3 regions of the Variovorax restrictus genome follow, and region 3 is predicted to be linked to each of the others. Evidence: predicted binding sites of a transcription regulator. Region 3 holds the regulator's gene; each other region holds the start of a gene.
What was found. The regulator LexA, encoded in region 3, represses DNA repair genes until DNA is damaged. The targets are predictions, from matches to a motif close to ACTGTATNNNNATACAGT.
Positions count from the first base shown of each region.

Region 1 (9,684 bases), 300 kb from region 3:
AGGCCGCATCGGCCGCCCTGTCGGAGTCGGCCGCGCGCAAAAGGTTGCGTTCGAGATGCGGTGGGCCCGGCGGACCGCTCAGTCCTTGAGCAGTCCGGTGGCGCGCAGGGCGGCTTCGACGGCCGGCCGGCTGGCTTCGCCGAGTGGTGTCAGGGGCAGCCGCAGCGCGCCGCCGCACAGGCCCAGGCGCGCCATCGCCCACTTCAGCGGAATGGGGTTGGGCTCGACGAACAGGTTGCGGTGCAGCGGCATCAGCTCGAACTGGATGCGCATGGCCGTGGCTGCGTCGCCGGCGAGGGCCGCCACGCACAGTTCGTGCATCTTGCGCGGCGCGACGTTGGCCGTGACGCTGATGTTGCCCTGGCCGCCGCACAGCATGAGCGCGACGGCGGTGGGGTCGTCCCCGGAATAGACGGCGAAGTGCTTGGGCAGGTCGCGGATCAGCCACTGGGCCCGCTCGATGTTGCCGGTCGCTTCCTTGATGCCGATGATGCCGGGCACCTGCGCCAGGCGCAGCACGGTGTCGTGCGCCATATCGGCCACGGTGCGGCCCGGCACGTTGTACAGCACCACAGGCAGGTCGCCCACTGCTTCGGCGATGGCCTTGAAGTGCTGGTACTGGCCTTCTTGCGTCGGCTTGTTGTAGTAGGGCACGACCTGCAGCTGCGAGTCGGCGCCGACGCCCTTGGCGAACTTGGCCAGCTCGATCGCTTCCTTGGTCGAGTTGGCGCCGCAGCCGGCCATGACGGGCACGCGGCCCTTGGCCTGCTCGACCGACACGCGGATGATTTCGCAGTGTTCCTCGACGTCGACCGTGGGGGATTCGCCGGTGGTGCCGACCACGCCCAGGCAGTCGGTGCCTTCGTCGATGTGCCAGTCGATCAGCCGGCGCAGGGCGGGGTAGTCGACGCTGCCGTCTTCATGCATCGGCGTGGCGAGCGCGACGATGCTGCCTGTGAGTTGCTCCAAGGGGGTCTCTTTGTCGGTTGGGACGAAAGGTTGCATTCTACTGACCCGGCGCGGGGCCGCCGAGGGGGTGCCGTTCGGGGGAACCCCCGAGTCCTGCGACCGGCCGAACCGCGGCGATGCGCTGCACGAATCGCTCCGGCGACGGCAGGAAGCCGTCTTCGTAGGCCACCACCCGCATCCCGGCGCACGCGGCCAGCAGCTCCCCGGGTTGCAGCAGGAAGTCGGCCCGCGAAGGCTTGCCGACCGTCTCGTTGCCGACGGCGAAGGTTTCGTACAGCAGCACCCCGCCCGGCGCCACCGCCGCCACGATGTCGGGCAGACGCGGGCGCCAGAGGTAGTTCGTGACGACGACCGCCGCGAAGCGCTGCTCGTCGAAGGGCCATGGCCCGTCCTCGATGTCGGCCTGCAGCACGCGCCCATGGCGCGAGGCGGCCTGCGCCGCGTCTTCCGAGCGGTCGACGCCGGTGACCGGGTGGCCACGGTCGGCAAACCAGCGCATGTGCCGCCCTGCACCGCAGGCCACGTCGAGCACGGCACCGCCGGGCGGCACCAGGTGCGACCAGCGCACGATCCAGGGGGAGGGCGCCTGCAGCGCGCCGTGCAGGTCGGTGCTCAGAAGCAGCTCCAGACCTGGTCGATCAGCGTGACCATGAAGGCGGGTTGCGTGTAGAGCATGAACACGCCCGAGAGCACCGCCAGCCCCACAACGAGTGCGGCGGCCTGCATCCAGCGATGACGTGCGGGGGTGTGCATGGCGTCAGGCGGGTTGAGGCGCGGGCCGGGCGATCGCGCCTTCCTTCACCGGCAGGTTGACCAGCGCCGCCATCACGCCCAGCGCGATGGCGATGTACCAGACGATGTCGTAACTGCCCGTGCGGTCGTACAGAAAGCCGCCCAGCCACACGCCCAGGAAGGAGCCGACCTGGTGCCCCAGAAAGACGAAGCCGCTGAGCATCGACAGGTGGGCCACGCCGAAGATCTGGGCGATCAGCGCGTTGGTGGGCGGCACCGTCGACAGCCACAGGAAGCCGATCACCGCCGCGAACACGTACACCGACAGCGGCGACAACGGCACGATCAGGAACAGCGAGATGGCGATCGCGCGCCCGAAGTAGATGGACGCCAGGATCTTCCGCTTGGCCAGCTTCTGCCCCAGCGTGCCCGCGGTGTAGGTGCCGAACACGTTGAACAGCCCGATCAGCGCCAGCGCATAGCTCGCCACTTCCGGCGACAGGCCCTTGTCCTTGAGGTAGCTGGGCATGTGCACGCCGATGAACACCACCTGGAAGCCGCAGACGAAGTAACCCGCCATCAGCAGGCCGAAGCTGGGGTACTTGAAGGCCTCGATCACGGCCTGGACGATGGTCTGCTCGCGCCGGGCGCCGGGGGCGGCCACACGCGCGGGCTCGCGGAGCCCGAAGGCCAGCGGCACGATCAGCAGCACCACCGCGGCGAGCGCCAGCAGGGCGGTGTGCCAGCCGAGTCGGGCGATGAGCTGGCCCTCGATCGGCACCATCAGAAACTGGCCGAAGGAGCCGGCGGCCGCCGCCACGCCCATGGCCCACGAGCGCCGCTCCGCGGGAATCTGCCGCCCGATCACGCCGTAGATCACGGCATAGGTCGTGCCGGCCTGCGCCGCGCCGATCAGCACGCCGGCCGTCAGCGCGAAGAGCAGCGGCGTCGGCGACAGCGCCATGCCGGCCAACCCCAGCGCGTAGCAGACCGCGCCGATCAGCAGCACGCGGAAGGCACCGAGCTTGTCGGCCAGCATGCCGGCGAACACGCCCATCACGCCCCACGAGAGGTTCTGGATGGCGATGGCCAGAGAAAAGGTCTGGCGCGTCCAGCCCTGCTCCTGGGTGATCGGCTGCAGCCAGAGCCCGAAGCCATGGCGCACGCCCATCGAGAGGGTGACGATCATGGCGCCGCAGATCAGGACCTGCTTGAGCGACAAGGGTGGGGCGGGGGTGGACGGAGACATCCGGCGACTGTAGCCAATCGGCCTTGACAGCGCCGTTACCCGGGCGACTGGCATTCTTGAAATTTCGTCCGCATTCCGATGCCGCCGGCGCATCGATCGGCAGGGTACTGTATGAGCATCCAGTTCCCCGGCGCGTTGCTCACTACAATCCGCCCCCATGGCGACTTCCCCCAAGACTCTCCCCGAATACTCCGAAGGCTCGATCCGCGTCCTCAAGGGCCTCGAGCCGGTCAAGCAGCGTCCGGGCATGTACACCCGGACCGACAACCCGCTGCACATCATTCAGGAAGTGCTCGACAACGCCGCCGACGAGGCGCTGGCCGGCTACGGCAAGAAGATCAAGGTCACGTTGCATGCCGATGGTTCGGTCGGCATCGAAGACGACGGCCGCGGCATTCCCTTCGGCATGCACCCTGAAGAGCAGGCCCCGGTGGTCGAACTGGTCTTCACCCGGCTGCATGCGGGCGGCAAGTTCGACAAGGGCTCGGGCGGCGCCTACAGCTTCTCGGGCGGTCTGCACGGTGTGGGCGTGTCGGTGACCAACGCGCTGTCGAAGCGGCTCGAGGTCGTCTCGTACCGCGAGGGTTCCGTGGCCCAGCTGGCCTTCTCGGCCGGCGACGTGATCGAGCCGCTGCAGGTCCGTCCGCAGACCACCGGCGACCGCAAGCTGGGCACCACGGTGCGCGCCTGGCCGGACGCCAAGTACTTCGAAGTGGCCACACTGCCGATGCACGAGCTGACGCACCTGCTGCGCAGCAAGGCGGTGCTGATGCCCGGCGTGAGCGTCACGCTGGTCAACGAAAAGAACGGCGACGCGCAGACCTGGCTCTACAAAGGCGGCCTGCGCGACTACCTGATGCAGACGCTCAACGGCGAGCCGGTCATCCCGCTGTTCGAAGGCGCCGGCCATGCCGACAAGAACGCCGACAACTTCGCCGAAGGCGAGGGCGCCGACTGGTGCGTGGCCTTCACCGAAGACGGCCAGCCGGTGCGCGAGAGCTACGTCAACCTGATCCCGACCAGCGCCGGCGGCACGCACGAGAGCGGTCTGCGCGACGGCCTGTTCACGGCCGTCAAGAGCTTCATCGAATTCCATTCGCTGCTGCCCAAGGGCGTGAAGCTGCTACCCGAAGACGTGTTCGCGCGCGCCAGCTATGTGCTGAGCGCCAAGGTGCTCGACCCGCAGTTCCAGGGCCAGATCAAGGAGCGTCTCAACTCGCGCGACGCGGTGCGCCTGGTGTCGAGCTTTGTGCGCCCGGCGCTCGAGCTGTGGCTCAACCAGCATGTCGACTACGGCAAGAAGCTGGCCGAGCTCGCCATCAAGGCGGCCCAGACCCGCCAGAAGGCCGGCCAGAAGGTCGAGAAGCGCAAGGGCTCCGGCGTGGCCGTGCTGCCCGGCAAGCTGACCGACTGCGAAAGCAAGGACATCAGCCACAACGAGGTCTTCCTGGTCGAGGGCGACTCCGCCGGCGGCAGCGCCAAGATGGGCCGCGACAAGGAGTCGCAGGCGGTGCTGCCCCTGCGCGGCAAGGTGCTCAACACCTGGGAGGTCGAGCGCGACCGGCTCTTCGCCAACACCGAAATCCACGACATCTCGGTGGCGATCGGTGTCGACCCGCACGGCCCCAACGACACGCCCGACATGAGCGGCCTGCGCTACGGCAAGGTGTGCATCCTGTCGGATGCCGACGTGGACGGCTCGCACATCCAGGTGCTGCTGCTCACGCTGTTCTTCCGCCACTTTCCGAAGCTGATCGAGACCGGTCACGTCTACGTCGCCAAGCCGCCGCTGTACCGTGTCGACGCCCCCGCGCGCGGCAAGAAGCCGGCGTCGAAGGTGTATGCGCTGGACGAGGGCGAATTGGTCGCCACGCTCGACAAGCTGCGCAAGGACGGCGTCAAGGAAGGCGCCTGGAGCATCAGCCGCTTCAAGGGCCTGGGCGAAATGAGTGCGGAACAATTGTGGGAAACCACGCTCAATCCAGACACGCGCCGCCTGCTGCAGGTCGGCCTGGGCCGGCTGGCCTTCGGTGAAACCGAAGGCGAGATCACCAAGCTGATGGGCAAGGGCGAGGCCGCCGCGCGCCGCGAGCTGATGGAAATCCGCGCCGACGACATCGAGATCGACGTCTGAGGCCTGTCCTCGACCCAATGACCGACCGAACGAACCCATGATGTCTGCGTTGCGCTTCCGAACCCTGCTGGCCAGCCTGGTGCTGATCGCCGCGCCGGTGTTCGCGCAGGCCGCCGACATCTACGGCTACGTCGACGCGCAGGGCGTGGCCCACTTCGCCGCTGAGAAGCTCGACGCGCGCTACCAGCTCTTCTTCAAGGGCGGCCAGCAGTTCGACACGGCCGACGGCATCGCGCCGCTGGGAATCGCACGTGCGCCGAAGGGCGCCAGCGGCGGCAGCGTGACCCCGGCCGCGCAGACGCTGCTGGCGCTGTTCGAGGCCTCGCCCAACTACAAGGCGGCCAAGGCCGCGCTGCGTGACGCCGCGCGCACGCATTCGATCGACTACGAGCTGCTGCAGGCGCTGGTTGCGACCGAGTCGGGCTTCGATGCGCAGGCCGTGTCGCCCAAGGGCGCGCTGGGCCTGATGCAGCTGATGCCCGGCACGGCCGAGCGTTATGGCGTGCGCGGTGACAAGCGCAAGACCCAAGAAGCCAAGCTGTTCGACCCGCGCATCAACATCACCGCCGGTGCCCGTTACCTGGACCATCTCATCGACCTGTTCGAAGGCCAGATCGAACTGGCGCTGGCCGCCTACAACGCCGGCGAGGGCGCCGTGCAGCGCGCCGGCAACAAGATCCCGAATTACCGCGAGACGCAGAACTACGTGAAGACCGTGCTGCAGCTCTACGCCTACCTCAAGCCCGGCACGACCACCGGCCGCGGCCAGGCGCCAGGCCGGGTGCGCATGGAAATCGCGGCGCCGCGTGCCGCAACCGAAGCCGGCGCCGACACGGCCCCGCCGGCCACCGAATAGAACCGACAGACAGAGTCAGAGAAGCCAACAAGACATGGACGACCAACCCACGCTCGACCTCCCGAGCCCCGAAGACCCGAACGCGCTGACGCTGGCCGACTACGCGCAGACCGCGTACCTCGAATACGCGCTCAGCGTGGTCAAGGGCCGCGCGCTGCCTGACGTGAGCGACGGCCAGAAGCCGGTGCAGCGCCGCATCCTGTATTCGATGTCGCGCATGGGCCTGGGCTTTGGCGGCACCAATGGCACGGTCGGCGCCAAGCCGGTGAAGAGTGCGCGCGTGGTCGGTGACGTGCTCGGCCGCTTCCACCCGCACAGCGACCAGGCCGCCTACGACGCGCTGGTGCGCATGGCGCAGGATTTTTCGCAGCGATACCCGCTGGTCGATGGCCAGGGCAACTTCGGCAGCCGTGACGGCGACGGCGCCGCGGCGATGCGCTACACCGAGGCACGCCTCGCGCGCATCACCAGCCTGTTGCTCGACGAGATTGACGAAGGCACGGTCGACTTCATCCCCAACTACGACGGCAGCACCGAAGAGCCGCGTTTGCTGCCCGCGCGCCTGCCCTTCGTGCTGCTCAACGGCGCGAGCGGCATCGCGGTCGGCCTGGCCACCGAGATCCCGAGCCACAACCTGCGAGAGATCGCCGACGCCTGCGTCGCGCTCATCAAGACCAACGGCAAGCTGAGCGACGAAGAGCTGCTGCAGATCGTGCCCGGCCCCGACTACCCCGGCGGCGCGCAGATCATCAGCAGCCCGAGCGACATCGCCGACGCGTACCGCACGGGCCGCGGCTCGCTCAAGGTGCGTGCGCGCTGGAAGATCGAGGACCTCGCCCGCGGCCAGTGGCAGCTGGTGGTCAACGAACTGCCGCCGGGCGTGAGCACGCAGAAGGTGCTCGAAGAGATCGAGGAGCTGACCAACCCGAAGATCAAGGCCGGCAAGAAGGCCTTGTCGACCGAGCAGGTGCAGGTCAAGGCCGCCATCCTCTCGGTGCTCGACGTGGTGCGCGACGAGTCGAGCAAGGACGCCGCGGTGCGCCTGGTGTTCGAACCCAAGACCTCGCGCATCAGCCAGGAAGAATTCATCACCACGCTGTTGGCGCAGACCTCGCTGGAAAGCTCGTCGTCGATCAACCTCACGATGGTCGGCATCGATGGCAAGCCGGTGCAGAAGTCGATGCGGCAGATGCTCAACGAGTGGATCGCCTTCCGCGAACTCACCGTCGAGAAGCGCTCCAAGCACCGCCTGGGCAAGGTGCTGGACCGCATCCACATCCTCGAAGGCCGGCAGCTCGTGCTGCTGAACATCGACGAGGTGATCGCGATCATCCGCGCGGCGGACGACCCGAAGGCCGCGCTGATCGCGCGCTTCAACCTGAGCGAACGCCAGGCGGAGGACATCCTCGAGATCCGCCTGCGCCAACTGGCGCGGCTGGAAGCCATCAAGATCGAGCAGGAGCTCAAGGGCCTCAAGGAAGAGCAGAAGAAGTTGGAAGACATCCTCGGCAGCCCGGCCACGCTGCGCCGGCTGTTGATCAAGGAGATCGAGGCCGATGCCAAGACCTTCGAGGACGCCCGCCGCACGTTGATCCAGGCCGAGAAGCGCGCCGTCGCCGAAGTGAAGGTGGTCGACGAGCCGGTGACCGTCATAGTCTCGCAGAAGGGCTGGGTCCGCACGCAGAAGGGCTGGGCCAGCGAGAAGGCGGCCGGCGGTGCGCCGGCCGAGTACAGCTTCAAGTCCGGCGACACGCTCTACGGCGCCTTCGAATGCCGCAGCGTCGACACGCTGCTGGTCTTCGGCACGGCCAAGGACAAGACGGTGCGCGTCTACACGGTGCCCGTCGCATCGCTGCCGGGTGGCCGCGGCGACGGCCAGCCGGTCACGACGTTGATCGAACTGGACAGCGGGACGCACGTGGCGCATTACTTCGCGGGCCCGGTGGGCGCGCAACTGCTGCTGTCGAACACCGGCGGCTACGGCTTCATCGCCTCGGTCGAGAACATGATGTCGCGCCAGCGCGGCGGCAAGGCCTTCATCGACGTGGGCGAGGCCGAGCAGCTCTGCCGCCCGTCGCTGGTGGGTGGCGCCAGCGGCGCCGAGCCGATGCCGGCTGCGACGCACGTGGCCTGTGCATCGACAGGTGGCCGCATCCTGACCTTCGACATCACCGAGCTGAAGGCGCTGCCCAAGGGCGGCCGCGGGCTCACGCTGATCGACCTCGACCCCAAGGACACGCTCGCCGGTGCCGCGGCCTACACGCGCAGCGTGAAGATCGAAGGCATCGGCCGTGGCGGCAAGGAACGCGACGAAACGCTGGAGATCCGTTCGCTCAACAACGCCAAGGCGGCACGCGGCCGCAAGGGCAAGGCCGCCGACCTGGGCTTCAAGCCGGCGCAGATCACGCGGGTGCAGTGACGGAGCGACACACACCATGGGCAACATCGACTTCAGCACCATCGGCCTGGTCATCGCCGTGGCGACCGGCATCGGCAGCTACTTTCTCGGCCGCCACTTTCGCAAGGGGCGCGCCGAGAAGAAGCAGATCCAGCAGCGTGCCGCCGAGTACGCCACGCAAAGTCGCCAGGTGCGCCGCGCGCGCGAACGCAGCGCGCGCAAATGAGCCAAGGCGTACAGGTGTCGCCACTTTCTGACGCGGCGCTGTGCGGGCCTTGGCAATAATGGGCGTCTGCAGGAGCACCCATGAACAACGATGACGAGAAACTCGACGTGACGGCCAAGCTGGCCTTCGACCTCAACCTGGCGCTGTACCTTGACCTGGTCGCGGTGCTCGAGAAGGCGGGCGTCGTGACGTACCGCCAGATGGCCGCCCGCGTGCTGAACATCGGCATGGATGCGGCAGACGACGGCGATCTGGCGCTGTCGACGGCGCTCGAGGGCATTGCCAAGGGTTTCGCGGGGCACGGCGACGGCCTGTCGATTGGGCTCATGAAGGCGGCGCGCGACGTGCGCAACGACGAGGCGCTCGGCGACATCCCGATGCGGCCGGACGAGGGCTGATCGCCCGCCGCCTGTGGCCCTGTGAGACAGGGCCGACGTGCGAAACCTCGGTGCGCTGTCAGTGCGCGCAGTGTCTCTGACCCGCAGCGGCCGGATCGCAGAGGCAACCATCTGGCAACGGGCGACACACGCCCCGGTTCGACTTCTCCACCTGGTCCACCGCACGCCATGAAACGCCTTTGGGAACTCGACGCCGCGCGCGGCCTGATGCTGGTGTTGATGACCATCACGCACGTGCCGTCGCGCCTGACCGACCCGGTCGGCCAGCCCTTCGGCTTCGTTTCTGCCGCCGAAGGCTTCGTGCTGATGTCGGCCTTCGTCTCGGGCGTGGTCTACGCGCGCATCGGCTACACGCGCGGGGTCGACACCATGCGCAGCGGCTTCTGGCAACGCGCGCTCAAGATCTACTTCAGCCAGGCGGCGTTGCTGCTTTTCGTCTTCACCGTCATCGTGGCGATCGGGCTGAAGCTCGACCAGCCCGCGGTCAAGGAGATGATCAGGTACTACCTCGTCAACCCGCACGAGGGGCTGCTGTTCTCGCTGCTGCTGGTCTACCAGCCGGCCTTCCTCGACATCCTGCCGATGTACATCCTGTTCATGCTGATGAGCCCGTGGGTCATCGCCTTCGCAATGCGCCATGGCTGGTCATGGCCGATCGCCATCAGCGCCACGCTGTGGGCCGTCTCGCAGTTCGGCACCACGCCGTGGATCTACGAGATGAC
Region 1 is NZ_JBPJZH010000001.1:2,172,379-2,182,062, forward strand. Features, by position in the region: gene dapA (4-hydroxy-tetrahydrodipicolinate synthase) at 79-1,005, opposite strand; gene ACSFA0_RS10270 (class I SAM-dependent methyltransferase) at 1,007-1,573, opposite strand; gene ACSFA0_RS10275 (hypothetical protein) at 1,582-1,722, opposite strand; gene ACSFA0_RS10280 (MFS transporter) at 1,727-2,950, opposite strand; gene ACSFA0_RS10285 (DNA topoisomerase IV subunit B) at 3,108-5,084, shown strand; gene ACSFA0_RS10290 (lytic transglycosylase domain-containing protein) at 5,125-5,940, shown strand; gene parC (DNA topoisomerase IV subunit A) at 5,975-8,359, shown strand; gene ACSFA0_RS10300 (hypothetical protein) at 8,376-8,564, shown strand; gene ACSFA0_RS10305 (hypothetical protein) at 8,645-8,962, shown strand; gene opgC (OpgC domain-containing protein) at 9,131-9,684, shown strand, end outside.
Region 1: ACSFA0_RS10285 (DNA topoisomerase IV subunit B) is a predicted target of LexA. The motif match lies at 3,057-3,074, and genes of this name have one in related genera.

Region 2 (9,684 bases), 310 kb from region 3:
CGATCAGCTTCCTGGCCACCGGGCCGTTGGCGTTGGCGCTGTCGTACAGGTGGAATTCACCCAGGCCGCGGTAGGGGCCGCTCGGCGTGCCGCGCGCCAGCTCGGTCTGCACCATGTCGTAGATGGTCTCGTCGCGGAACCAGTTGCTGTAGTCGTCGCGGTTGCGGTAGAGCCGCACGAAGGGCACCACGCGCACGCCGGCGGCGCGGGTCTCGCGGGACGCTGCCAGCGTCTGCGTGCCGGCGTTGGGCCGCGAATTGGCGATGATCGCGCGCACGTCGTTGCGCTGGAAGCGCGCCAGTGCCTCGGCCGGCGGGTAGGGGCCGGTGTTGCCGTCCCACGCCTCCTGGTTGTAGTGCAGGTGCGTGTCGAACAACGGGCCCTGGTAGCTTGCCGTCGCGTGAGCGCTTGGCTGGGCATGGGCGGCCGGAAGAACCGCCGACAAGGCGGCCAGGAGCAGGGCGGCGATCGGCGCGGAGCGGGTCATGCGGTCCTCGGGGAGATGGAAGCGCCGATTATCCCGGCGCGTGCCCTACAGCAGCAGGAAGGCGAGCGCCGCCACGGCCGTCGGCCCCAGGGCACCCAGCAGCAGGCCGCCGGCGCCGATCGTCTCGTCGGTGAAACCGCGCTTGAGCAGCGCGACGCCGGCCGGGTTGGGCGCATTGGCGATCACTGTCAGGCCACCGCCGGCCACCGCACCGGCCACCAGCATGTACTTCGACGTGTCGGAGATGCCCTCGATCAGCGAGCCGAGGTAGGTCAGCGCGGCGTTGTCGGTGATGGCCGTGAGGCCGAGCGCCCCGAGGAACAGCGCCAGTGGTGCCAGGCTCGACACAATGGGCTGCAGCCACCACTGCTGCATGCCGCCGAGCACCACCAGGCCGGCCAGGAAGAAGCCGACCAGCAGCGCTTCCTTGATGATCAGCGGGCTCTGGTGCCGCTCGTAGGCCTGCGTGAAACCCATGAACATCAGGAACAGGCCGAGGAACACGACCGGGTGGTGGGCGAACAGCACCACGCCGGCCAGCAGGCCCAGGTGCACCGCCACCACCGACAGCGGCACACGTGCCTCGGCGGGCCGGTCTTTTTCGGGCGGTGGGGCCGGGCGCAGGTGGCGGCGCAGCACGAAGGTGGCAACGGTCGCGTTCACCAGCACGGCGATCGCGGCCTTCCAGCCGAAATTGGCGAGCATGAAGGCGCTGTCCCACTGCCAGGTGGTGGCGACCATCAGCACCGGAGGGGCGGCATACGACGTGAGCGTGCCGCCGATCGAGACGTTGACGAACAGCACGCCTAGCGCCAGGTACTTGACGCCCTCGGGCACGTCGCGCCGGAAGATCTGCGGCGCCAGCATGAGCGCGGCGATGGTCATGGCGGCAGGCTCGGTGATGAGCGAGCCCAGCAGCGGCACCGCGGCCAGGCCGAGCCAGGCGGTGGCGAGCGGCGTGGCCACCGGTACCAGCCGCGCGACGGTGTCGACGAGCGAGATCACGGTGCGCAGCACCGGCCGCGAGGCGGCGATCACCATCACCACGAAGACGAAGAGCGGCTCGGTGTAGTTGCGCGACTCGGCATAGTCCAGCGCTGGTGTGCCGCCCACCACGAGCGCCATGGCCAGCACCAGCACGATGGCCCAGAAGCCGAAGACCACCTCGACCTCGCCCAACAGATGGAACAGGCCGGCGTGGCGGGGATAACGGTGGGACAGGCGCTCGAACTGCTTGGCCGCGAAGGTATGCAGCAAAGCGATGGCAAAAAGGGCGGCGGCGATCCACTGGATCGGGGTGTCGGACATGCGGTTCCTGGACGTGAAGAATCCGCGTGGCGGCCCGACCAACGCAAGAACCTGCCGCGCAAGAAGTGCGCGACACCCGGGGTGAAGTCTAAAGGATGGCCCGATGGCAGCGCCTCACCGATCCCGTTCGTGGCTGTCGGACAGCAACTTGCATCGGGGCGTTGGAATGGACGGCGACACATCGCTCTGGATTCACCAAAAGCATCGAAGGGTTTCGGCGCGTAACAAAGACTGCAGAAAGTGAACCTTCGAGTTACTCTCGACTCGCCGCCTCCGGGAATGCGAGGGTGGTGTTTTCCCTTGGCGCACGCCCTGGGCCCGACGCAACGTCGCATCATGATCCATGACCAAGCTTTTTCTCTATGTGCTCAGCGTGATCGCGTCGGTGGCGTTGGTGGGCTCTGCGGGTCTGGCGTCGCTTCTGGTGGTGTTCGTTCTGTGTGGATGCACCTTCCTTTTCTCGACCGGTGCCGCGTGTGAGTCCTTCGATTCGGACAACGACCACGAGTACGCCTGAGCCTCCAGACGCCGCTTCGCGACGATTCGAACTAGGCCGGGCCTGATCCGGGCCGCACGCTCGGCATGCCATCGATCCCCTTCGACCCACACCGGTTTCTGCAGGCGCAGGAACCGGTGTTTTCAACTGTGCGTTCCGAACTGAAGGCCGGGCGGAAGGCGACGCACTGGATGTGGTTCGTCTTTCCGCAGTTGCGGGCACTGGGCCGCAGCGGAACGGCCCGCTTCTACGGTCTCGAAGACAGCGCCGAGGCGGCCGCCTATGCCGCCCATCCGGTCCTCGGCGTGCGCCTTCGCGACTGCGCCGAGCTCGTGCTGAACACCCCGCATCGCAGCGCGCACCAGATCTTCGGTACGCCCGACGACCTCAAGCTGTGCTCCTGCATGACGCTTTTCGAGCTGGCCGCGCCGCACCCCGTATTCACCGGCGTGCTGGAGCGCTTCTACGGCGGCGAGCGCGACGGCCTGACGCTGCAGCTGCTTCGCGCCTGAGTTAGGCGCTGAACAGCGTGCGCACCGCGCACCGTTCAGCGGTGGACATGTAACGGCAGGCACTGTCGACACAAAGCCATTGCCCATCGACTGAATACTGTATAAAAATACAGTTAACAGTCGATTTCCCATGGGCTTCCCTTCCGTCTCACCCTCCCTCGCGTCCTTCGCTTCCGCCCGGCACAACGTCTGGCGTGGCGACGAGCTGGGCGTGGCCGACCTGGCGGTGGTGGGCACGGGTCATGCGGCACTCGACGCCGAACTGCCCGGTGGCGGCTGGCCGGTGGGCGCCATGACGGAGCTGCTGCAGGGCCGACCTGAAGCGCATGTCTGGCAACTGCTGCTGCCTGCGCTGGCCCGGGCGGTGGCGGCGCGCAGCGGGCCGGTGGTGCTGATCGGCGCGCCGCACGAGCCCTTCGGGCCGGCGCTGGCGGCGGGCGGCTTGCCCACCGAGGCGTTGATGTGGGTGCGCAGCGACGCCTCGCCAGCCCGGATGTGGGCCTGCGAGCAGGCCCTGCGCTGTGCCGATGTCGCTGCCGTCATGGCCTGGCTGCCGCAGGCGCGCGTGGGCGACCTGCGCCGCCTGCAACTGGCCGCTGCGCAGCACGAGGCGCTGCTGTTCGTGATGCGGCCCGAGGCCGTGGCGCAGACAGCCTCGCCGGCACGGCTGCGCATCCAACTGGTGACGGCCGACGACGGCCGGATGGACGTGCATCTGCTCAAGCGCCGCGGCCCGCCGCTCGCACAGCCGCTGACCTTGCCGGCCCGCAGCGAACGCATGGTGGCGCTGCTGGCGGCCAGCCAGTGGCGGCGCAAGCGCCGCCAGCAGCAGGAGGCCGCACAGATCGAGATCGGCCGCGCCCAGGGCGCGACCGTCGTGCGCCTCGACATGCGCAGCCGGCGCGCAGAGGAGGGGGCCCATGCAGTGGATCGCCTTGCAGTGGCGGCCTGAGGATGACGCGGCCACGCCTTCCTCGGAAGGCGCCGCGCCCGTCCGGCCGCCCCCCGAACTACCGCTGTCCCTCGAAGCGCTCGGCTGGTGGGCGCTGCGCTACACGCCGCGCGTGGCTTGGCTCGACGAGGCGCTGGTGCTCGAGGTGTCTGCCTGCGAAAGGCTCTGGGGTGGGCGGCAGGGCCTGATGCGGCGGATGGTGGCCGACAACCCGGTGCCCCGCAGCCGCCTCCAGAAGGTCGAGGGCGCGACCAGCCTTGTCGCGCTGGCCCGGCTGCGCCTGTTCTCCCGCGGGCAGAAGCCGCCGGCCGACATCCCGGCCGCCTTGCCGCTGCACACGCTGACGGCCGCGCGCCCGCACCTCGACGTGCTGGCCCGCATGGGCTGCCGCACCTGGGGCGACGTGGCGGCGCTGCCGCGCGGCGGGCTGTCGCGGCGCTTCGGTGCAGCGCTGCGCGAAGCGCTCGACATGGCTTGGGGCTTGCGCCCCGAGCGCCACACCTGGCTCACGCTGCCCGACAGCTTCGAGCAGAAGCTGGAACTGCCGGCGCTGGCCGAGAACGCGCATGAACTGATGTGGTCGGCCAACCGGCTGCTGGCGGCGCTGCAGGTCTGGCTGCGGGTGCGCCAGCGCGGGGTGCTGGCGCTGGAACTGGAATGGACGCTCGACCTCAAGCGCTACAACGGTGTGAACCTGCCGCCGCATCAGCAGATCACCGTGCGCACGGCCGAGCCCACGCAGGACATGGCGCACCTGCGCCGCCTGATGAGCGAGCGGCTCGCGCTCACCAAGCTGGCCGCGCCCGCCAGCTGGCTGCGCCTGCGTTCCCTCGAGACCACGCCCTGGGCCGGCGCCAGCACCAGTTTTTTGCCCGAGGACAACCGCAAGGGCGACAAGCTGCACGAGCTGGTCGAGCGGCTCAGCGCCCGGCTGGGCCCGCGCGAGGTGCTGATGCCGGCGGCGCAGGCCGACCACCGGCCCGAAGGCATGCAGGGCTGGCAGCCGGCCCTGCGCAAGGGCGCTTCGCCAGCGAAGCCGAAGCCCACGAAAGATGCGGCCCAGCAGCCCGATGCGCTGTTCCCGCCCTGGCTGCTGCGCGAGCCCTTGCCCCTGGAAATGCGCGATGGCCATCCGTGCTACCAGGGCCGGCTGCGCAGCCTGGTCGGGCCGCAGAAGCTCGAAGCCGGCTGGTGGGGCGACGGCGCCAGTGACGAGGGCGGCCACCCGGCGGTGCGCGACTACTACGTGGCCGAGAGCCCCGAGGCGGGGCTGGTATGGGTCTTCCGGGAGCGGCCGTCGGGCTGCTTCGCGTCCGGCGACGTGCGCTGGTTCCTGCAGGGCCTGTATGCCTGAACTCACCGACAAGCAGCTGCAGGCGCGGCGGCCTGCACGGCTGCACGCCTTGCCCCTGCGGCAGCCCACCGCGCGCGGCCTGCCCGACTACGCCGAGCTGCATTGCCTGAGCAACTTCAGCTTCCAGCGCGGTGCTTCCGGGCCCGAAGAGCTGGTCACGCAGGCCTACCACCTGGGCTACAAGGCGCTGGCCATCACCGACGAATGCTCGGTGGCGGGCATCGTGCGCGCGCATGTGGCGCTGCGCGAGCACCCCGCCGCCATGGACGAGTGGGAGCACGAGCACCCGACCGAGCCGCCGATCGTGCGCAACCCCGATTTCCGGCTGCTCTTCGGCAGCGAGTTCCGCTTCGAGCGATTCAAGCTGGTGGTGATCGCCCACGACCTCGAAGGCTGGGGCAACCTCTGCGAATTCATCACCGCGGCACGCACCGCCGAGGCGCCCAAGGGCGAGTACCAGGTGAGTTGGGGCCACAGCGATGTCGCGTCGCTGCAGCATTGCGAGATCCTGCTGGTGCCGCACCGCGCACCGGGCGGCGCCATGGACGTCGCGGCGATGTGCGCCGACGTGGCCGCTGCCAAAGCGCTCTACGGCGAGCACCTGTGGATCGCGGTCGAACTGCTCAACGAACTCGACGACGACCTGTGGTTCATGACGCTTGAGCAGGTCGGCGCGGCCACGGGCGTGCCGCTGGTCGCAGCCGGCGACGTGCACATGCACAAGCGCTCGCGCAAGCCGCTGCAGGACGTCGTCACCGCCATCCGCGAAGGCAAGCCGGTGGCCGATTGCGGCTTCGCGCTGCAGGGCAATGCCGAGCGGCACCTGCGCTCGCGCATCCGGCTGTCGAACCTCTACCCGGACGACCTGCTGGCCAACACGCTGACGGTGATGGACCGCTGCCGCTTCGACCCCGACGCCATCAAGAAGCACTACGCGTACCCGCTGGAGCTGCTGGGCAACGGCGAGACGCCGGCGCAGACGCTGGTGCGCAAGACCTGGGAAGGGGCCGGCACGCGATATCCGCAGGGCGTTCCGCAGAAGGTGCGCATCCAGATCGAACACGAACTCGCGCTGATCGTCGAGCTGCACTACGAGATGTTCTTCCTCACCGTTGAGGACATCGTGTGCTTCGCGCGGGAGCGGAAGATCCTTTGCCAGGGCCGCGGGTCGTCGGCCAATTCGGCGGTCTGCTACTGCCTCGGCATCACGGCGATCAACCCCGAGACCGGCAACCTGCTGTTCGAGCGCTTCCTGAGCCGCGAGCGCAACGAGCCGCCCGACATCGACGTCGACTTCGAGCACCAGCGGCGCGAGGAAGTCATCCAGTACATCTACGCCAAGTACGGCCGCGACCGCGCCGCCATCGCCGCCGTGGTCATCTGCTACCGCTCGCGCAGCGCGTTGCGTGACGTGGGCAAGGCGATGGGCGTCGACGAGCGGCTGGTCGACGAGTTCGCGAAAGACCACTACTGGTTCGACCAGGCCGTACTGGTCGACCGGCTCGAAGAAGCGATGGCGCGGTCCGGCGTGCGCGAGAGCCTGAAGAAGCTGCAACTGTGGCTCGAACTCACGAACGCGCTCAAGGGCTTTCCGCGCCATCTGAGCCAGCACGTGGGCGGCTTCGTGCTCACGCAGACGAAGCTCACGCGGCTGGTGCCGGTGGAGAAGGCGTCGATGAAGGACCGCTCCGTCATCCAGTGGGAGAAAGACGACCTCGAAGCCATGGGCATGCTCAAGGTCGACGTGCTCGCGCTGGGCATGTTGAGCGCCATCCGCCGCGGGCTCGACTTCATGAACCGGTGGCGGGGGACGGCGGTGGAGATGCACCAGGTGCCCAACGACGACCCGAAGGTCTACGACATGATCTGCGCGGCCGACACCGTCGGCGTGTTCCAGATCGAGAGCCGCGCGCAGATGTCGATGCTGCCGCGCCTGCAGCCGCGCGTGTACTACGACCTGGTGATCGAGGTCGCCATCGTGCGGCCCGGGCCGATCCAGGGCGGCATGGTGCATCCGTACCTCAAGAACCGCGAGAAGCTGCGCAACCACGAAGAAATCGAGTACCGCTACCCGGCGCTCAAGGCGGCGCTGGGCCGTACGCTGGGCGTGCCGATCTTCCAGGAGCAGGTGATGCAGATCGCCATGATCGCGGCCCGGTTCACGCCTGACCAGGCCGACCGCCTGCGCCGTGCCATGGCGGCCTGGAAGCGCAGCGGCGGCATCGACAAGTTCGAAGGCAAGCTGATCGACGGCATGGTCGCCAACGGTTACGACCGCGACTTCGCCGAAGCCATCTTCAAGCAGATCGAAGGCTTCGGCGAATACGGCTTCCCCGAGAGCCATGCCGCGAGCTTCGCGCTGCTGGTGGTGGTGAGCAGCTGGCTCAAGTGCCACGAACCGGCCTGCTTCCTGGCGGCCATGCTCGATGCGCAGCCGATGGGCTTCTACTCGGCCTCGCAGCTGGTGCAGGACGCGCGGCGCCACGGCGTGGAGGTGCGGCCGGTCGATGTCACGGTGAGCGACTTGTACAGCACGCTCGAGGCGCGCGCGCCGGATGCGCCGCGCCGGCCGGGTGGCACCGATCCGCAGTACGCCGGCTGCCTGGGGCGGCCCGACCAGCCGGCGGTGCGCCTGGGACTTCGCCAGATCGTCTCGCTCAGCGATGCCGGCATGAAACGCCTGATCGAAGCCCGTGCCTTTGCACCCTTCACCAGTACCGAAGACCTGGCGGTGCGCGCCGACCTCGACGCCAAGGACATGGCCGCGCTCGCCGGCGCCGATGCGTTGATGCGCCTGTCGGGCCATCGCCGCCAGCAGGTGTGGGACGCGACGGCACAGCGTCGCGCACCGGCCTTGCTGAAGGGGGTACCCATCCACGAAGCGCCGCTGCGGCTGCCCGAAGCCTCGGAGGGCGAGGAGATCGTCGGCGACTACGCGTCGCTCAACCTCACGCTGCGCAGACACCCGCTCGCGCTGCTGCGCCCGCGCATGGCGCGCTTCAAACTGCTGAGCGCACAGCAGTTGAACGAGGTGCCCAACGGCCGCCTGGTGCGTGCCTGCGGCATCGTCACCATGCGCCAGCGGCCGGGCACGGCCAAGGGCACGATGTTCGTGTCGTTGGAGGACGAAACCGGCATCGTCAATGTGATCGTCTGGAACGATTTGATCGAGGCGCAGCGCGAACCGTTGCTCAAGTCGAAGCTGCTGGCCGTGCAGGGCGTGTGGCAGCGCGACACGGCCAGCGGCGGCCGGGTGCGGCACCTGCTGGCCCAGCGCTTCAAGGACCTCACGCCCTGGCTGGGCCGCCTCGCCGAAGGGCGGCGCAGCCGCGACTTTCATTGAAGCCATACCCCCTCGGCCCTGTGTTGGCATTTGTTATCAGTTTGTGAAATCTGCGGCGGCCCGATGCGCGGCCATCGCGATCCCCCACTAGGATCGACGGGCCGCCCATGCAACCCCTCGACAGCCGCCCCACCCAACTTCTCGTTATCGACCACGACGGGCCGTCGAGCGCGGCGCTCTGCGACACGCTGGCCTCGCTCGGGTACGACCTGGCGCAGGCGACGGGCATGGAGGCTGCATCGGCCCGCCTGGCCGGCTGGCATGCGGACATCGTGCTTCTTCATGTCGACCAGGTGCCCACCCAGGCGCTGGCTCCGATGATCTGCCGGCTGAGGCAAGCCTCGGGGCCGTCGTGGATGCCGGTGCTGGTGCTGGCGTGGCACGCCGATGAGCAGGCGGTGGCGCAGGCTCTGCACAGCGGTGCGGACGACGTGCTGCTGCTGCCCATCGGGCCCGTCTTGCTCGATGCCAGGCTGACGCGCTGGGCGCAGACGCTGCATCGGCAACTGTCGATGGCGCGTCTGGTGCAGCGGCAGCGCGACATCCAGGACAACATTCTGGATTCGGTCCTGACCCTCGACGAGGACGGCCGCGCCGTCGAAGCCAACCTGGCCGCGTGCCAGACCTTCGGTGGCGGCACGCCCGACGCGCTGGCGACGCGTGACATCGCCGCCATGGCCGCCTGTGCGCGCGCCGCGCTGCTCGCCGGCGGACGGATGTCGCTGCGGCGCGGCGACGGCAAGCACTTTCAGGCCGAGGTGTCGGTCAGCCAGTGGATGGAAGGGCAGGGCACCCGCACGACGCTGGTGGTGCGCGACCTGACCGAACAACTGCGCATCGATCGCATGCGCGACGAATTCGTCGCCACCGTCAGCCACGAGTTGCGCACGCCCCTGACCTCGGTGCTGGGCGCCATCGGTTTGCTGACCTCGGGGGCGGCCGGCGCTTTGCCCACGCAGGCGATTCCCCTGGCTGCGGCGGTGCAGCGCAACGGCGTGCGCCTGAGCAAGCTGATCGACGACATCCTCGACCTGACCAAGCTCGAAGGCGACCGGATGGCCCTGCGGCTCAAGGTGCAGCCGCTGGCCCGTGTCATCCAGGAGGCCATCAGCGCCAACCAGGGCTATGCCAGTGGCCTGGGCGTCTACCTGCGTGCCGAAATGGCAGACCCGGACCTGGCCGAGGCGCAGGTCACGGTCGATGCCGACCGCCTGCAGCAGGTGTTCGGCAAC
Region 2 is NZ_JBPJZH010000001.1:2,779,841-2,789,524, reverse strand. Features, by position in the region: gene ACSFA0_RS13185 (amidohydrolase) at 1-487, opposite strand, end outside; gene ACSFA0_RS13180 (putative Na+/H+ antiporter) at 533-1,795, opposite strand; gene ACSFA0_RS13175 (hypothetical protein) at 2,139-2,312, shown strand; gene ACSFA0_RS13170 (DUF1810 domain-containing protein) at 2,378-2,803, shown strand; gene imuA (translesion DNA synthesis-associated protein ImuA) at 2,934-3,755, shown strand; gene ACSFA0_RS13160 (Y-family DNA polymerase) at 3,724-5,109, shown strand; gene ACSFA0_RS13155 (error-prone DNA polymerase) at 5,102-8,452, shown strand; gene ACSFA0_RS13150 (ATP-binding response regulator) at 8,560-9,684, shown strand, end outside.
Region 2: imuA (translesion DNA synthesis-associated protein ImuA) is a predicted target of LexA. The motif match lies at 2,900-2,917, and genes of this name have one in related genera.

Region 3 (9,684 bases):
GCCCTTGGGCGTCGACGAGCCACGCGTAGCCGCGCTGCAGCACCTGCGCCGGGTCCAGCAGGCGCAGCCGCGCATCGAGCCGGTCGAGGCGTTCCCGATGCTGGCGCAGCCCGCCCTGCCACAAGCCGGGCCAGCGTTGGTGCTCGGTGCGTGCCCGTTGCGCGAGTCGCTGGTGCTGCGACGCGACGGCATAGCGCAGCCGCTGTGCCTCGCGCGCCAGCCGCAGCTGCTGTCTCAGCACGACGGACGATGGCCGCCCCAGCCGGCCGGCGGCCAGGTCCAGCCGCTGGCCGAGCAGATCGATGCGGGCGCCGATGGCGTCGTGCAGCTTGCCCTCGATCAGTCCCAGCGCACCCAGCCAGACATCACGCGGCGCCGAGACCAGCTCCGCCGCGGCGGTCGGCGTCGGGGCGCGCAGGTCGGCGCAGAAATCGGCGATGGTGAAGTCGGTCTCATGGCCGACGCCGCACACCACCGGCACAGGGCTTTGCACGATGGTGCGTGCCAGGGTTTCGTCGTTGAAGGCCCAGAGGTCTTCGATCGACCCGCCGCCGCGCACCAGCAGGATGACATCGACAGGTTGCGGCGACATCCAGAGCGACTGCAACGCCTGCACCAGCTCGGCCGGCGCACCGGAGCCCTGGACGGCGGCTGGCGCCAGCACGACCGGAATGTGCGGCACCCGCCGGCGCAGGGCGGTCACGACATCGTGCAGCGCCGCGGCGCCGAGCGACGTGACCACCCCGACGGCGCGCGGCATGGTCGGCAACGCCCGCTTGCGCGCGGGGTCGAACAGCCCCTCCGCCTCGAGCTTGGCTTTGCGCTGCAGGAACTGCTCGAAGAGCGCGCCCTGCCCGGCGCGCGACAGGCTCTCGACGACCAGCTGGAGGTCACCCCGCGGCTCGTAGACGGCGAGCCGGCCGCGCACCTCCACTTGATCGCCATCGCGCGGCGAGAAGTCCACCAGGCTGGCAGCGCGCCTGAACATGGCGCAGCGCAGTTGCCCCGAAGCATCCTTGAGTGCGAAGTAGCAATGGCCGCTGGCCGCACGCGAAAAGCCGGAGATCTCGCCCTGCACGGTGACCGGATTGAAGCGCGCGTCGAGCGCATCGGCGATCGCATGGCACAGAGCGCCAACCGCCCACACCCGCGGTGCCAGCCCGCGCGACGGCGCGTCGTCGATCACGGCGCCAAGCTCTCGGCGACCGGCACTCGTCCACAGTGCATGGCGGACGCTCCATCGACCCGCACCTGCACCTCAGCAAGGCACGGCTTGTGGTGCAAGCTGTTGATTTCAATCAGAAAACTGCTGCTCAAAATTCGATCGTCCTAATGCAACGCCCTGTTCATGCGGGTGCGAGGCAGTTGCCAACGCAGTTAATCACAAAGTTATCCACAGAATCTGTGCGTCTTCGCTGACAGCGACAGCGCTCGGTTTCTGAGCCCGGCACTCGGTGATAATCGCCGCGCATTCGCAATCCACGGGCCGGAGGATTTCTTGTTTTCCATCATAGTTGCTGCGGGCTGGCCGATCTGGCCGCTGCTCGCCTGTTCGGTGCTGGCTTTGGCCTTGGTCATCGAGCGCTTCACCAGCCTTAAGACCGCACGCGTCCTCCCGCCCAAGTTGCTCGACGAGGCCATCACGGTGTCGCGCAATGCGGTACCCGGCCCCGACATCGTGACGAAGCTGGAGAAGAACTCCGCGCTCGGCGAAGTGCTCGCTTCGGGCTTCCGGGTGATCAGTGCCAACCCCCGGTGCAGCGAAGACGACGTTCGGGTCGCCATGGAGGCCTCCGGCCGCACGGTCGCCCATCGTCTCGAACGTTGGCTCCCGGCGCTCGCGACCATCGCCTCGGCCGCGCCGCTGCTCGGCCTGCTGGGCACGGTGATCGGGATGATCGAAATCTTCGGCTCGCAGTCACCCGCCGGCGGCGCGGTGGGGTCGGGCAACCCGGCGCAACTGGCGCACGGCATTTCGATCGCGCTCTACAACACGGCCTTCGGACTGATCGTCGCGATTCCGACGCTGATCTTCTGGCGCTATTTCCGAACCCGTGTCGACGAATACCTGCTGAACCTCGAGTTGGCCGGCGAACGCTTCGCACGGCATCTCGCCACGCTGCGCAAGTGAGCCCGCGATGAAGCCCGGCCGCATGCATTTCCGCCATGGCGCGCGCGACGAGCCGGAGATCAATTTGATTCCCTTCATCGACGTGTTGCTGGTCGTGCTGATCTTCCTGATGCTGTCGACGACGTACAGCAAGTTCACCGAGATGCAGCTGCGTTTGCCGGTGGCCGACGCCGAGCCGCAGCGCGACTACCCCAAGGAAGTGATCGTCGCGGTGTCGGCCGACGGTCGCTACTCGATCAATCGCAACGTCCTGCCCGACCGCAGCGTCGATACCGTCGCCGCTGCGCTCACGGCGGCGGGCGGCACCAAGGACAGCGTGGTCATCATCAGTGCCGACGCGAGTGCCGCGCATCAGGCGGTGATCACCGTGATGGAAGCCGCGCGCCGGGCCGGCATGGTGCAGATCACCTTCGCCACACAGTCCGCCGCCCAGGCGGGACGCTGACTTGCAGCTGCAGCGCGCCTGGCTCGAGCGAGGCGCGGTCGCGCGGCTGTTGTGGCCGCTTTCACGACTTTTCGGGCTGCTCGCGGTGCTGCGCCGTGCGCTGTATCGCGCGGGCTGGCTGCGCACCGATCGCGCCAGCGTGCCGGTCGTCGTCGTCGGAAACGTGGTCGCCGGCGGTGCGGGCAAGACGCCCGTCGTGATGGCCATCATCGAGCACTTGCGCGCCCGCGGCGTGCCGGCGGGCGTGATCTCGCGCGGCCATGGCCGCCGCACCACCGACTGCCGCGAGGTGCGCGACGACAGCGATCCGCGCGATGTCGGCGACGAGCCGGCGTTGGTCCGCCGATCGACCGGCGCGCCGGTGTTCGTTGCGGCCCGGCGCATCGACGCGGCACGCGCACTGACAGCGAAGTATCCCGATGTGCGCGTGATCATCAGCGACGACGGCCTGCAGCACCTGGCGATGGCGCGCGACATCGAAATCTGCGTTTTCGACGACCGCGGCATCGGCAACGGCTGGCTGCTGCCGGCCGGGCCGTTACGGGAGCCCTGGCCGCGGGCCTGCGATCTGGTGCTGCACACCGGCTCGCGGCCGGCCTTCGCCGGCTTCACGGCCCGACGCTCGCTGGCCGAATCGGCCGTGTCTGCCGACGGTGCCACGGTGCCGCTCGCGCACCTGGTCGGGCAGCCAGTCATCGCGGTCGCCGGGATTGCCAAGCCCGAGTCCTTCTTCCAAATGCTGCGGGACAAAGGTCTCGTGCCCGCACGCTGCATCGCCCTGCCCGATCACCATGATTTCGAGGATTGGTCGCCCGTGGCCGGGGCCGACGCGACCGTGCTGTGCACTGAAAAAGACGCGCTCAAGCTGTGGCGCCGACAGCCCGATGCGCTCGCGGTGCCGCTGCGCTTCGAGCCGACGCCGGCCTTCCTGGCGGCACTCGATGCAAAGCTATCATCGCTCGATGGACACCAAGCTTCTTGAACTGCTCGTCTGCCCCGTCACCAAGGGCCCGCTGACCTGGGACGCCGAGAAAAAGGAACTGGTCTCGCGCAGCGCGCGGTTGGCCTATCCGGTACGCGACGGCATCCCTGTATTGCTGGAAAACGAAGCACGCACGCTGTCGGACGACGAACTCGGCCTCTGATGCCCTTCACCGTTCTGATCCCGGCGCGGCTCGCCTCCACGCGTCTGCCCGACAAGCCGCTGGCCGACATCGGCGGCCTGCCGATGGTGGTGCGGGTGGCGCAGCGCGCGCTGGCGTCGGGCGCGTCGCGCGTGGTCGTCGCCGCGGACGATGCACGCATCGTCGACGCCTGCACGCGGCACGGCATCGACGCGCTGCTGACGCGCACCGACCATCCGAGCGGCAGCGATCGCCTGGCCGAGGCTTGCACGCAACTCGCGCTGCCCGACGACGCGATCGTCGTGAACGTGCAGGGTGACGAACCCCTCATCGACCCCGCCTTGATCGACGCGGTGGCGGCCGAACTGGCCGCGCAGCCGGAGGCCGCCATGAGCACGGCCGCCCACCCGATCGATTCGGCCGCCGACTTCGGTAACCCGAACGTGGTGAAGGTGGTGCTCGACGCACGTGGACACGCGCTGTATTTCAGCCGTGCCCCCATTCCCTGGTGGCGCGACGGACGCGCACCGAACGACGGCCCCGCCGTGCCGACCTCGCCGGCACCGCTGCGCCACATTGGCATCTACGGGTACCGCGTCGGCTTCATCCGGGGGTTCCCGACCTTGCCCCCGGCGCCCATCGAAAGCACCGAAGCGCTCGAACAGTTGCGCGCGCTGTGGCATGGCTTTCGCATCGCCGTTCATGTCAGCGCGCGCAGCCCGGGCCCGGGCGTCGACACACCGGAAGACCTCGCCCGCGTACGCGCGCTGTTCGTGGGTCGCTGAGGCGTCTTTCCCGGGCATTTCGCACGGGGTCGCATGCTATCCTCGACGCAATTCCGCCCTGACCCTTGCCCCTGGTGGCCGGCTCGGCGCGACAGAAATCTAAGAACCGTCCGAGGACACCATGAGACTGATTTTGTTGGGCGCCCCCGGGGCAGGCAAAGGCACGCAAGCCGCGTTCATCTGCAAGAAGTACAACATCCCGCAAATCTCGACGGGCGACATGTTGCGCGCCGCCGTCAAGGCCGGCACGCCGCTGGGCCTGCAGGCTCAGGCCGTGATGGCCTCGGGCGCACTGGTGAGCGATGACCTGATCATCAACCTCGTCAAGGAGCGCATCGCGCTGCCCGACTGCGCGAGCGGTTTCCTGTTCGACGGCTTTCCCCGCACGATCCCCCAGGCCGACGCCATGCGCGCGGCCGGTGTCAAGCTCGACTACGTGCTCGAGATCGACGTGCCCTTCGCCGACATCATCGAGCGCATGAGTGGCCGTCGCTCGCACCCGGCCTCGGGCCGGATTTACCACGTCAAGTTCAACCCGCCGAAGGTCGACGGCAAGGACGACGCGACCGGCGAAGATCTGGTGCAGCGCGAAGACGACAAGGAAGAGACTGTGCGCAAGCGGCTCGACGTCTACAGCCAGCAGACCCGCCCGCTGGTGGACTACTACGCCGACTGGGCCAAGACGGAACCGGCGGCCGCTCCAAAGTACCGCGCCATCAGCGGCGTCGGCACGGTCGACGAGATCACCCAGCGCGCCCTCGCTGCCCTGAGCAGCTGACGCGCCGAGTCGCGGTCAGGCCGGGCTGGAACGCAGCCCGTAGGCCTGACCGTCGACGAACAGATATTCCACCCGCATCACGGCGGCGCCCTGCTCGCCCGTGAACGTGAAGCCGACGGCCGACACGGCCGCACCCGGCTTGATTTCCGCGACCTTCCAGGCCGACATGCGCGTCAGCGGGGCCAGTTCCAGCTCCCACTCGCGGTCGGCGCGCTTCGGCGCAGTGGCCTTGCTGAGCATCGCCGCGCCGTCGACCCCGGCACTCTGCGCGGGGACCGCGCGCTTGCCGAGATCGGCCGGCACCTTCAAGCCAGCCGGCACCTCGATCACCAGTTCCGCATGCGGGTTCTGCCAGCGCGAGCGCAGCACCTTCCCTTCGAGATAGATGGGACGCTCCTGGTCGAAGCTGCTCCACCCGTGGTGCGCCCAGGCAGTGGAAAGCACCCAGGGCGACGCGGCGGTAGCGGCAAGGAGATGACGGCGTTGCATGGCGAATCCTTTCGTCAGTAGGCGATCCAGCGGCCGCAGAACACGACGGCCAGCCAGAGCGCAGTGGACATCAACAGCTGTACCCGCGCTGTCACGTCGAGTTTCGACAGCGAACCCCGGGCATGGAACCACGCGGCGTTGCAGCCGGCCGCAGCGAGCAGCCCCATCTTCCACAGGAACGAGCGATTGGTCAGAAGTTCCGCAGGCTGGGTGGCGAACATCAGCAGGCCGGTCGCTGCGGCAAGGCCGAAACCACAGGCCGCCAGGCCGAGCGACAGCCGCGCGAGCGCCACGACGGGCAGCGCCTGAACGCGCCCGAACACGCGCACCTCGAGCGCCACCAGATTACCGAGCAACAGCGCGATCCCGACGATGTGCAGCGCCTCCAGTGTCGGGTAGGCCCAAGGGTGCGACTGCAGCGCGCTCAGCATGCCCGATCGATCAGCGCTCGCGCGCTGTCAGCAGGTCCAGCAACAAAGCCACCCGTGCCTTGACCGGCGTGAGCGCACCGGCGTCGCGAACCATCGCGTGAGGCGTTGCGAGGATGCGCCCCTGCGCGCAGCGGGTCGCGCGAACCACCGCGATGCCAGCGGCCTGCGCGCGCAGAGCCGCGGCTTCGACCGCGTGATGAAGGGTGCCGTTGCCCGTGGCGGCCAGCACCAGACCATCGACCGAGTGGGCACTGCCCGACTGCCGGGCGTGCACGAGCGCATCGATGAGCAACCCCTGCGCGCCCGCGTGGCTGGTCAGGATCTCCACCCGCGGCCAGGCGAAGGGTTCAGTCGCGATCACGGCCTCAAGACGTGTCACGGCGGCCTCATCGACCTCCGGCCAGTCACGCAGCGCCCGCAGCTCGCCCTCTTCCATGTAGCCCATGGCGCCGGCGTCGCCCGAATCGAAGGCGTCCAGGCGGTAGGTGTGCACCTTCTGCACGTCCATCGAGCGATGAACCGAGCCGGCACACACCACCGTCACGCCGCAGGCGCCGGGCCACGCCGCGAGGCCGATCGCGTCGCGCAGGTTCTGGGGGCCATCGGGCACCAGCGCAGTGGCCGGCCGCATCGCGCAGGTGAGCACCACCGGCTTGGTCGCGCTCAGCACCGACTGCAGGAAGAAGGCGGTCTCCTCCAGCGTGTCGGTGCCATGCGTGATCACGATGCCGCGGATGTCGTCGAGGGCCAAAGCCTCGGCGCACCGCGCTGCGAGCGCACGCCAGACGTCGAAGTCCATGTCCTTGCTGTCGAGCTGCGCGATCTGCTCTGCCCACACCGACAGGCCCGACGGAAGATCCAGGGCCTGCAGGAGCACATCGACACCGACTTCGCCCGCCGTATAGCCAACGTTGTCGGATGCGGACGCCGCCCGGCCGGCGATCGTGCCGCCCGTGCCCAAAACGAGCACGCCCGCTGCGCTGGAGGTGCTTTTGTTGACCATGTCTTGCAAAGTCCGAAAAACTGTTTAAAAATACAGGTACTGGATATGCAACCAGCACCAAGGAGTTCACATGCAGTTCGCCGTCAAGCTTACCGCCCGTCAGCAGCAGATTCTGGACCTGATCCGCAGCACCATCGCGAAGACCGGTGCTCCGCCGACGCGCGCGGAAATCGCGGCCGAACTGGGCTTCAAGTCGGCCAATGCGGCCGAGGAACATCTGCAGGCGCTAGCCCGCAAGGGCGCGATCGAGCTGCTCAGCGGCACCTCCCGCGGCATCCGGCTCAAGGGTGCGGCACTGCGCTCGCTCAACGAGTCGCGTGACAACCAGTTCTCGCTCTCGCTGCCGGGCATGGCCCAGCTGGCGTTGCCGCTGGTGGGCCGCGTGGCGGCGGGTTCGCCGATTCTGGCGCAGGAGCATGTGGACCAGACCTATTACGTCGAGAACACGCTGTTCCAGCACCAACCCGATTACCTGCTCAAGGTGCGCGGCATGTCGATGCGCGACGCCGGCATCATGGACGGCGACTTGCTGGCCGTGCAATCCACCAAGGAAGCGCGCAACGGCCAGATCGTGGTCGCACGCCTGGGCGACGAAGTGACTGTCAAGCGCCTCAAGCGCAACAAGCTGGTGATCGAGCTGCACGCCGAAAACCCCGACTACCCCACCATCGTGGTCCAGCCCGGCGAGCCCTTCGAGATCGAAGGCCTGGCCGTCGGTCTGATCCGCAACACCATGCTGATGTAGTGCATCGCAAGGGCTGCGCCAGGTGGCGGGCGTATGGCAATCAGGCCATCACCCTGGCGCAGTCCTATCCTGCAATCCTGCCTGTGTTCAATCTCTGACCTTTGGAGTTCGCATGGGAATCGTTCTGCTCACTTTCGTCGACTTGCTCAGCCCGCTGCAGTCGCTCGCCCATCGTTGGATGCCGCAGCTGGGCGGACGCCGCGCCACCGCCTTCGACGCCCGCGCCGATCTTCGCTACGTGGCCGTGCGGCCGGTCTGCACGCCACATGCCGGGACGCCCGTTGCAGGCAGCACGCATGCACCCGCCGCGGCGCGGGCGCTGCGGGTGGTCCGCACGGTGGATGCACAACAGCCGGGCCGCCGGGCCGGTCGCGTCGTGATTTCCGGGCGCATGGCAGACGTGTGCGCCGAACTAGACCGCCTGGCCGCGCTCGAGGCGGCCGACACCGTGCGGGGCACACGCCCACTGCACTGAGCCCGATGCCCTGAACGGGCCTGTGGTGTGGATGAGGGGCCGTCGTCGATGGTCGCGTGGCGCGAGGCACAATGACGCGCCATGAACATTGTGATCCTCGACGACTACCAGGACGCGGTGCGCAAGCTGCAATGCGCCGCCAAACTCGATGCCTACGCGGCGAAGGTCTACACGAACACCGTCAAGGGCATCGGCCAACTGTCGGTGCGCCTGAAAGACGCTGACGTGATCGTCCTGATCCGGGAACGCACGCAGATCTCCCGGCAGCTCGTCGAGAAGCTGCCCAAGCTCAAGCTCATTTCGCAGACCGGCCGCGTCGGCAAGCACATCGACGTCACCGCCTGCACCGAACAAGGCATCGCCGTGGCGGAGGGCAGCGGCTCACCGCTCGCGCCGGCCGAGTTGACGTGGGCCCTGATCATGGCCGCGATGCGGCGCCTTCCGCAGTACATCAGCAACCTCAAGCATGGTGCCTGGCAGCAGTCGGGCCTCAAGTCGGCGTCGATGCCGCCCAACTTCGGGCTCGGCTCCGTGCTGAAAGGCAAAACCTTGTGCATCTGGGGCTACGGCCGCATCGGCCAGCTGGTCGCACGCTATGGCCAGGCTTTCGGCATGCAGGTCGTGATCTGGGGCCGCGAGCAGAGCCGCGACCTCGCTCGATCCGATGGCTTTCAGGTGGCGCCGAGCCGGGAGGCCTTCTTCGCCGCAGCGGACGTGCTCACTGTGCATCTACGCATGAGTGACGAGACCCGCGGCATCATCACGTTGGAAGACTTGTCACGGATGAAGCCGACCGCGCTGTTCGTGAACACGTCGCGGGCCGAGCTCGTCGAACCCGACGCGCTCCTTGCCGGACTGAACCGCGGCCGACCCGGGATGGCCGCCATCGATGTGTTTGAAAGCGAGCCGCCCTTGCAAGGCCACGCGTTGTTGCGTCTCGAGAACTGCATCTGCACGCCCCACATCGGCTACGTCGAGCAGGACAGCTACGAGATGTATTTCGGCCAGGCGTTCGACAATGTGGTGAGCTTCATCAAGGGCAACCCCACCAACATCGTGAACCCTGGCGCCCTGCAGGTTCGCCGCTGAGGACGTCGCCGCCCGTCAGCGTCGACGGCGCGGCCGGGGCGCGATCTCGGCTTCGATGGTCGGATCGAAAAGTTCGAGATCGAGCTTCAATTCGGGCAACGGCATCTCGTCGGTCGTCGGCGCGGAAGGTGGGCGCTTCTCCAGCTCGAGTTCAGCCGGCAGGGTTTCGAGCGTTTCGAGCGACGTGTT
Region 3 is NZ_JBPJZH010000001.1:2,469,606-2,479,289, reverse strand. Features, by position in the region: gene xseA (exodeoxyribonuclease VII large subunit) at 1-1,183, opposite strand, end outside; gene ACSFA0_RS11680 (MotA/TolQ/ExbB proton channel family protein) at 1,499-2,131, shown strand; gene ACSFA0_RS11675 (ExbD/TolR family protein) at 2,154-2,576, shown strand; gene lpxK (tetraacyldisaccharide 4'-kinase) at 2,578-3,558, shown strand; gene ACSFA0_RS11665 (Trm112 family protein) at 3,539-3,721, shown strand; gene kdsB (3-deoxy-manno-octulosonate cytidylyltransferase) at 3,721-4,485, shown strand; gene adk (adenylate kinase) at 4,607-5,263, shown strand; gene ACSFA0_RS11650 (DUF6152 family protein) at 5,279-5,752, opposite strand; gene ACSFA0_RS11645 (hypothetical protein) at 5,767-6,183, opposite strand; gene ACSFA0_RS11640 (asparaginase) at 6,194-7,186, opposite strand; gene lexA (transcriptional repressor LexA) at 7,257-7,931, shown strand; gene ACSFA0_RS11630 (hypothetical protein) at 8,044-8,406, shown strand; gene ACSFA0_RS11625 (D-2-hydroxyacid dehydrogenase family protein) at 8,488-9,495, shown strand; gene ACSFA0_RS11620 (hypothetical protein) at 9,511-9,684, opposite strand, start outside.